One region of the Kitasatospora sp. NPDC114501 genome, then DNA from elsewhere that is predicted to be linked to it. Evidence: predicted binding sites of a transcription regulator. Region 1 holds the regulator's gene; the other holds the start of a gene.

The links. The regulator HspR, encoded in region 1, represses chaperone genes until heat shock. The targets are predictions, from matches to a motif close to TTGAGNNNNNNNNNCTCAA.
Region 2: lon (endopeptidase La) is a predicted target of HspR. The motif match lies at 2,501-2,519, and genes of this name have one in related genera.

The regions. Positions count from the first base shown of each region.
Region 1 is NZ_JBVKDS010000008.1:115,827-120,238, reverse strand. Features, by position in the region: gene ACZ7RU_RS16655 (hypothetical protein) at 189-1,184, opposite strand; gene ACZ7RU_RS16650 (heat shock protein transcriptional repressor HspR) at 1,378-1,908, opposite strand; gene dnaJ (molecular chaperone DnaJ) at 1,916-3,076, opposite strand; gene grpE (nucleotide exchange factor GrpE) at 3,300-3,917, opposite strand; gene dnaK (molecular chaperone DnaK) at 3,914-4,412, opposite strand, start outside.
Region 2 is NZ_JBVKDS010000002.1:363,463-367,874, forward strand. Features, by position in the region: gene ACZ7RU_RS05125 (sensor histidine kinase) at 1-167, opposite strand, end outside; gene ACZ7RU_RS05130 (response regulator transcription factor) at 260-997, opposite strand; gene ACZ7RU_RS05135 (rhomboid-like protein) at 1,557-2,324, shown strand; gene lon (endopeptidase La) at 2,542-4,412, shown strand, end outside.

The DNA.
Region 1 (4,412 bases):
ATAGCGGTGTTGACCGGAGTCTCCGTCTCCTCCGACAGCGGGCAGTCCGCTGGTACCACCCGTGCGGTGGAGGCTGTCGCGGACGACCTCCACTGGGGTTGATTCCCGCCGATCGACTCGATCGGGACAAGGCGGACAGCCGGGGTGAGCCTGCCGCGCCGGGCGGGGCGGGCTTTCGACCGCTGCCCTCAGCCCAGGTCCGGTCTCGACGACCGGCCGAGCGCGTAGCCCAGCTGGAACAGGGAGTCGACGTGGTACTCCTCCCGTAGCTCCGCGATGTGGCGGGCGAGCGTCCGCTCGCTGATTCCGAGCCGACGCGCGATGACCCGGTGGTTCGTTCCGGCGAGCATCAGGTCGATTATCGTCTGGCGCAGTCTGGACACCACCTGTTGCGGGACGGACCGGTCCCCGTCGAATTCGAGGGCCCGGTTCCAGCTGCGTTCGAACACCTCCTCGATGAGGAAGTTGACGATGGCCGGGTCGTGGATGAACGCGGCCAGGTCGTCGTCCACCACCGGGATCACGGCCAGCTTGCGGTCCACGATGATCAGCCGGGCGTACGGCTCGTCCAGGGTGCGGAACTGCCACCCCGCCTCGGTCAGCTTCGCGACGTAGTCCCGGGTCGGCTGGTGGTAGCGGGTGCTCGCGTTGTAGATCGTCCGCATGGACGCGCCGTGCTGGAGAATCTCCAGGTCGCGCGCCAGGAATGACGTGAGCATTTCCGCCGGCCGGGGACCGCCGGGCTGCATGGCCAGCCCCTCCATGACTCCCGCGGCGGCCGACTGCTGAAGTCTCTGATTAATTCGCGCTTTCCCGTGGATGTATTCGATGGCGCCGCCCGTGGTGTCCGGGGCGTGAAATGCCTCGGCGAGTTCGCTGAGATCGCCGGGAAGCGTCACTGCTTTTGACAGCAGATCAAGGGCCTGGCGCTGCCAGGTCGAACTCAGACTATGGGCGAGCTGCGTCGGATCCACGGCGAGCAGTTCGCCCGGTTCGTCGCTGTCGGGTATGAGAAGTCCCAGCTTCAACAATTCGTCGAGGGCGGGGGAGCCGGCGGCCGGGCACGCGCTCTTGGTGAGACGACCGTTCTCGTTCACGGCCTGCAGGTAGAGCTTTCGGGCGCCCTCGGACAGGACGCGCGATCCGCTGGATGATGCAGCCCCCGCGTGCTCTCGCCCACTCATCTCGGCTCCTAGTGTTGACCGGGAAGTAGTCAACGCGACTGTCGTCTTCTGTGGCAAGAATCCTAGGCGGCGCGAACCGGGTGCCCTGCCGCCCGCAGATCGACCGCGCCGGCCCGGCAGAGCACTCTCTCACCACACGGCAGCCGCCGGCACCCCCCGGGAGGAGGGGCCGGCGGCTCGGTGCGTACGACGGTCAGCGCCTGGGGCGCCAGACGACGAGGGCGCTGGACTGCGGGGTGGGGGGCTGGTACGGGACGAGGTCGCGGCGGTAGGAGGCGTGGACGGCGGCCTCGCGCTGCTGGAGCGCGGCGGCGGCGCCCTCCAGGGAGTCGACCAGTTCCGCGACGCGGGACTGGAGGGCGGTGACCTGGTTCTCCAGCTCGATGATCCGCTTGATGCCCGCGAGGTTGATGCCCTCGTCCTGGGAGAGCCGCTGGACCTCGCGCAGCTGCTGGATGTCGCGCGCGGAGTAGCGGCGGCCGCGGCCGGCGGTGCGGTCGGGGCAGACCAGGCCGAGGCGGTCGTACTGGCGCAGGGTCTGCGGGTGCAGGCCGGACAGTTCGGCGGCCACGGAGATGACGTACACCGGGGTGTCCTCGGTGAGGACGTACGGCGGCGGGCCCGCGGCGGCCCGGCGGGCGCGGCGGGGGCCGGCGCCGGGCAGGCCCTCGCCGAGGCCCGGGCCGATCGGGGTGTCGGGGTCGATCGGGTTCATCGGGGACATCTGGTCGTCACGCTCCCTTCGCCGCCCGGAACAGGGCGGCGCGCGGATCGTCGGAGGCGGTGGCCTCGCGGTACTGCTCCAGGGCGCTCAGCGCGTCACCGGTGACGTGCTGGGGCACCACGACCTCGACGGTGACGAGGAGGTCGCCGCGGGTGCCGTCCTTGCGGGTCGCGCCCTTGCCGCGGGCGCGCATGGTGAGGCCGTTGGCGCTGCCCGGGGGCAGCTTGAGCTTCACGGCCGGGCCGTTCAGGGTGGGCACCTCGATGGTGGCGCCGAGCGCCGCCTCGGGGAAGGCCACCGGGACGGTGACGGTCAGGTTGTCGCCCTTGCGCCCGAAGACCGGGTGCGGGTCGACGTGCACGGTGACGTAGAGGTCGCCGGGCTGGCCGCCGCGCTCGCCCTGGGCACCCTTGCCCTTGAGCCGGATGCGCTGGTCGGCCTGGACGCCGGCCGGGATCCGGACCTGCATGGTGCGGGCCGAGCTGGCGCGGCCGCTGCCGTGGCAGTCGGGGCACGGGTCGTCGACGATCATGCCCCGGCCGCGGCAGTCCTTGCACGGCTCGGAGAGCGCGAAGGCACCCTGGCCACGGCTGACGGTGCCGGCGCCGACGCAGGTCGGACAGACCCGCGGGGTGGTGCCGGACTTGGCACCGGTGCCGTTGCAGCCGCGGCAGGGGGCCTGGCTGGTCATCCGCAGCGGGACGGTCGCGCCGTCCACCGCCTCCTCGAAGGAGAGCGTCACCTCGGTCTCGACGTCGGCGCCGCGCCGGGGCTGGGCCTGCCGGGTGCCGCCGCGGTTGAACAGGCCGCCGAAGACGTCACCGAGGCCGCCGCCGCCCTGGGCGCCGCCCTGGCTGCCGCTGAAGAGGTCGCCGAAGTCGAAGCTGTAGCTGCCGGCGCCACCGGGGCCGCCGGCCCGGAAGCCGCCGTTGGCGAAGAGGCTGCGGGCCTCGTCGTACTCCTTGCGGCGCTTCTCGTCGGAGAGGACGTCGTACGCCTCGGAGATGTCCTTGAACCGCTCCTCGGCCTTGGCGTCGCCCTTGTTGGCGTCGGGGTGGAACTCGCGCGCGAGCTTCCGGTAGGTCTTCTTGATCTCGGTGGCGGTGGCGTCCTTGGGCACGCCGAGGACCTTGTAGTAGTCCTTCTCCACGTAGTCCTTGCCGCTCATGCGTCCACCTCGCTGCGCTCGGCAGCCGCTGAGCGGTACACGCGCCCCCCGATGGTTCGCCCGCTGCGCTCGCTCACGGCTTCCGCCACCTCCCGATGTCCATCGTCACTGCGCTGTCAACCGCCGGTGAAGAGACGGCGGTTGACAGCGCGCTGCGGAGCCGGCCGCCGTACTGGCCGGCGTACGACTCCGCAGCGCACTGGTTGTCAGCTGTCACAGGTTGTCAGCTGTCCGAGTCACCGTCGGACTTGTCCGTGTCGGCGGGCTTCGCCTCGGTGCCCGGGGACGCCTGGCTGCCGGGCTGGGGCTCCGCGACGGCCACCATCGCCGGGCGGATGATCCGCTCGCCGATGCGGTAGCCGGGCTGGAGGACCTGCACACAGGTGTCCTCGGTGACGTCCGAGGAGTAGCTGTGCATCAGCGCCTCGTGCATGGTCGGGTCGAAGGGCTCGCCCTCCTTGCCGAACTGCTGGAGGCCCAGCTTGGCGACGACCGTCTCCAGCGACTCGGCGACGGACTTGAAGCCGCCCGTGACCTCGCCGTGCTCGCGGGCGCGGCCGATGTCGTCCAGGACCGGGATCAGCGACTCCAGGATGTTGGAGACGGCGATCTCGCGGACGGTCAGCCGGTCGCGCTCGACCCGCTTGCGGTAGTTCTGGTACTCGGCCTGGAGGCGCTGGAGGTCGCCGGTGCGCTCGGTGAGCTCCCGCTTGGCGGCGGCGAGGTCGTCCGAACCGGACTCCCCGGCGCCGGCCGCGGCGGCCTCCTCGGCAGCCTTGATCACGGCCTCATCGGCGGCGGAGTCGTCGCCGGGCTTGCCGCCCTGCGGCTTGTCCGTCATGCCGCACCGCCCTTGGGCTTCTCGTCGTCCACGATCTCGGCGTCGACGACGTCGTCGTCCTTGGCCTGGGCGGAGTCACCGGCGGCGGCACCGGCCGGGGCGTCGGCGTTGGCGTACAGCGCCTGGCCGAGCTTCTGCGCGGTGGTGGAGACCTTCTCCGAGGCCTCGCGGATCTTCGCGATGTCCTCGCCCTTCAAGGCCTCCTTGAGCTCGCCGATGGCGGTCTCGACCTCGGTCTTGACGTCGCCCGGCAGCTTGTCGGCGTTGTCGGCGATGAACTTCTCGGTCGAGTAGACGAGCTGCTCGGCGGAGTTGCGCGTCTCCACGGCCTCGCGGCGCTTGTGGTCGTCCTCGGCGTACTGCTCGGCCTCGCGGCGCATGCGGTCGACCTCGTCCTTCGGCAGCGAGGAGCCGCCGGTGACGGTCATCTTCTGCTCCTTGCCGGTGCCGAGGTCCTTGGCACCGACGTGCATGATGCCGTTGGCGTCGATGTCG
Region 2 (4,412 bases), on a different contig from region 1:
GTGGCCAGGAACACGGAGACGATCACGAGCAGGGCGAGTTTGCCCTTGATCGACCGGACCGGGTCGAGCGGCCGGATGTCGGCCCACACCCGGCGGGCGGCGCGGGTGGCCAGGTTCTGCGGCCGCGCGCCGTCGGATTCCCCGTTGCGTTGCTGTGGAAAGGTCATTGTCCCCTGTGGTCCCCGCGTCGTCCCCCCGCGTGGTGGCACGGCGTCGTCCCGGACACGGGCCCCCCGGTGGCCCGTCGTCCGCGCGACCCCTAGGAGAGCGGGGCCTCCAGTGCGTAGCCGACGCCGTGGACGGTGCGGATCCAGCTGGCACCGATCTTCCGGCGCAGCGCCTTGACGTGGCTGTCCACGGTGCGGGTGCCGGAGGCGTCGGTCCAGTCCCAGACCTCGGCCAGCAGCTGCTCGCGGGTGAGCACGGCGCGCGGCTGGGCGGCCAGGCAGGCGAGCAGGTCGAACTCGGTCGGCGTCAGGTGGACGTCGCCCGAGGCCAGCCGGACCCGGCGCTGCACGTGGTCGATCTCCAGCTCGCCGAACCGCAGGCTGCCCAGCGCGGGCGTGCGGGCGGCCTGCTGGGCGCGCTCGACCCGGCGCAGCAGGACGTTGACGCGGGCGGCCAGCTCGCGCATCGAGAACGGCTTGGTCATGTAGTCGTCCGCACCCACGCCGAGGCCGACCAGCAGGTCCGTCTCGTCGTCGCGGGCGGTCAGCATCAGCACCGGCACCGGGCGCTGGGCCTGGATCCGGCGGCACACCTCCAGGCCGTCGAAGCCGGGCAGCATGATGTCGAGGACCACCAGGTCCGGCTGCCAGGTGTGGAAGCCGTCGACCGCGCCGGGGCCGTCGTGGGCCACGGCGACCTTGAAGCCCTCGGCGCCCAGCCGGGCGGCGATCGACTCGGCGATCGTGGGCTCGTCCTCCACCACCAGGACTCTGCGCTGGCTGCTCACAGTGCCACCGGTGTTGTGGTTGTCCTGCTGAATTTCTGTCACGGTCACGCCACCGCCCCCAGGGCTGCGGGCCGGCCACCTGTGGGGATGGCGGGCTCCGCTCGTAGTCTTGTTCCGTCGTGGACTGTGCCGGGTCCGCCGTCCCGTCGCGCGATCGGGAGCCGAGGACGGATGGTCGGCCGCCCACTTCTCCCGCGCACTTCGCAGCGTACGGACAGCGGATGCTTCCCGGCAGGTGGACCGGACGTTTCCGGCCCGTGGGCCGGCTGTCGGGCCGCCCTCGGACCCACTGCACGAGTGGGCACGGGCCGATACCTTACCCGGCGATTTTTCACTGCGTAACGGTACGTATGCAGTCCAGTTGGCGCCAAGTCGCCGGTCAGAGGCCCTGCTGCGGCCCTGTCGGGAAGAAGGTCTGGACCAATTCGGGGAATTCGGCGGTCCGCTACGGCGACGGTCTTCACGGGCTTTTCCCAGGTGGCTCCCAGAACCTCGACGTACCGTGGCCACGACAACACCCGACCGGGCGGAATCCGCGGCGCGCGCCGGTACGTTGGGCACCTGGCGAGGAGCCGGTGGCTGCGGCGCGAGCGGAGGCGGCATGGCGGGACGCGGGCGGGGTGCCGACGGGTTCGGGACCGCGGGGGCGCCGTACGGGATGCTCCGCCTCGGGCTGCGCACCGGTGTCCTGGAGTGGCTGCTGGAACGGGTGCCGACACCCCGCAGGACACCCTTCACCCTCGGGTACCTCGCCGTCGTGGGAGCCACCACGACCTTCGCGAAGGTCGCCGATCCGGAACTCGTCCAGCGGTTGCGGGAGGCCTCCAGTTCGGACGGGCACAACCTGCTCCAGCATCCTTTGCGCGCCCTTGTGCTGAGCGGGTTCTGGGTGGCCGGCGAGGTGTGGATGCCGTACCTGTGGGGATTCGCCCTCACCCTCGCCCCGCTGGAGCGCAGGGTCGGCCCGGCCCGGGCGGCGGCGGTGTTCGCGGCCGGGCACGTCGCGGCGACGCTGCTCTCCCAGGGGGTGGTGATCACCGCGGTGGAGACCGGGCGGATGGCGCCCGAGGTGATGGACCACCTGGACATCGGGGTCAGCTACGGCGTGCTCGCCTGCCTGGGCGCGGTGGCCGGGCTGCTCTCCTGGCAGGGGCGGCTGCTCGCGCTGGGCGGCGCCGGGCTGATGATCGCCGAGCAGATCGCCACCGACAAGGACGTGATCACCGGGGTGGGACACCCGGCCGCGGTGCTGACCGGGGTCGCGCTGTGGCGCTGGCTGCGCCGGGCCGAGCGGCGTCCGCCCCGGCCGCGTCCGGCCGCGGTGACGGCCACCGGCGGTGCGCCCGCGCGGGTGTGGACGGCGCGTTGACGGCGTCGCCCGGTCGGGGGTCTCCCGGGCTCGTGGATCGTGCGCCCAGGATTCCTCAAGGTGCGCCCGGTGTGCTTCCAGGACTTTTTTGACGGCGTCGGTCGCGGCACCTTCCGGGGCGATTCGTGTTCGCTCACGGCGAACTGAGGGCCGGGAACATCCGGCCGCCGTCAGGCCTTAGTCAGGTCGACTCAAGTTCACTGACTAGGGAGAGATCATGGCATCGTCGTCCACACCGCTCACCCTGCCCGTGCTGCCGCTCGACGACGAGGTCGTCCTGCCGGGCATGGTGGTCCCGCTGGACCTGAAGGACACCGAGGTGCGCGCCGCGGTCGAGGCCGCCCGGGCCGCCGCCGGCACCGGCAAGCCGCAGGTCCTGCTGGTCCCGCGGGTGGACGGCTCGTACGCCGCGGCCGGCACGCTGGCCACCGTCGAGCAGGTCGGCCGACTGGCCGACGGCGACCCGGCCGCGCTGGTGCGCGCCGTGCGCCGGGTCCGGATCGGCGTCGGCACCACCGGCCCCGGCGCCGCCCTCTGGGTGGAGACCACGCCGTTCCGGGAGTCCTCGGTGGGCACCCCGGTGGCCGGCCGGGCCGCCGAGCTGGTCAAGGAGTACAAGGCGCTGTCCACCCAGTGGCTGCGCCGGCGCGGCGCCTGGCAGATCGTCGACCGGGTGGCGCAGATCGAGGGCGTCGGCGAGCTCGCCGACAACATCGGCTACGCGCCCTTCGTCACCGCCGAGCAGAAGCTCAAGGTGCTGCTGGAGGCCGACCAGGTCGCCCGACTGGAGTACGCGCTCAGCCTGCTGCGCGACCACCTCGCCGAGGAGGAGGTCAACGACACCATCCGCAAGGACGTCGAGGAGGGCGTGGCCAAGCAGCAGAAGGAGTTCCTGCTCCGCCGCCAGCTGGAGGCCGTCCGCAAGGAGCTGGCCGAGCTGAACGGCGAGGCGGCCGACGAGGAGGGCGACTACCGCGCCCGGGTCGAGGCCGCCGACCTGCCCGAGAAGGTCCGCGAGGCCGCGCTCAAGGAGGTCGACAAGCTGGAGCGCGCCTCCGACCAGTCGCCCGAGGGCTCCTGGATCCGCACCTGGCTGGACACCGTCCTGGAGCTGCCCTGGAACGAGCGCACCGAGGACGAGTACGACATCGCCGGCGCCCGCGCGGTGCTGGACGCCGACCACGCCGGGCTGGCCGACGTGAAGGAGCGGATCGTCGAGTACCTGGCCGTCCGCAAGCGCCGGGCCGACCAGGGGCTCGGGCTGGTCGGCGGCCGCCGGGGCGGCGCGGTGCTGGCCCTGGTCGGCCCGCCCGGCGTCGGCAAGACCTCGCTCGGCGAGTCGGTGGCCCGCGCCATGGGCCGGAAGTTCGTCCGGGTCGCGCTCGGCGGAGTCCGGGACGAGGCGGAGATCCGCGGCCACCGGCGCACCTACGTCGGCGCGCTGCCCGGCCGGCTGGTGCGGGCGATCAAGGAGGCCGGCTCGATGAACCCGGTCGTCCTGCTGGACGAGATCGACAAGGTCGGTTCCGACTACCGGGGCGACCCGGCCGCCGCCCTGCTGGAGGTGCTGGACCCGGCGCAGAACCACACCTTCCGGGACCACTACCTGGAGGTCGAGCTCGACCTCTCCGACGTCGTCTTCCTCGCCACCGCCAACGTGCTGGAGGCCATCCCCGAGCCGCTGCTCGACCGGATGGAGCTGGTCCGGCTGGACGGCTACACCGAGGACGAGAAGGTCGTCATCGCCCGCGACCACCTGCTCCCGCGCCAGCTGGAGAAGGCCGGTCTGGCCGGTGGAGAGGTCACCGTGGACGAGCCGGCGCTGCGCAGGCTCGCCGGGGAGTACACCCGGGAGGCGGGCGTGCGCACCCTGGAGCGCTCGATCGCCCGGGTGCTGCGCAAGATCGCCGCACAGGCCGAGCTGGGCGAGCGCGAGCTGCCCGCCGCGGTCGGCGCGGACGACCTGCGCGCCCTGATCGGCCGGCCGCACCACGTGCCGGAGTCCGCCCAGGAGCCGGCCGAGCGCCGCACCGCCGTCCCCGGCGTGGCCACCGGCCTCGCGGTGACGGGTGCCGGCGGCGACGTCCT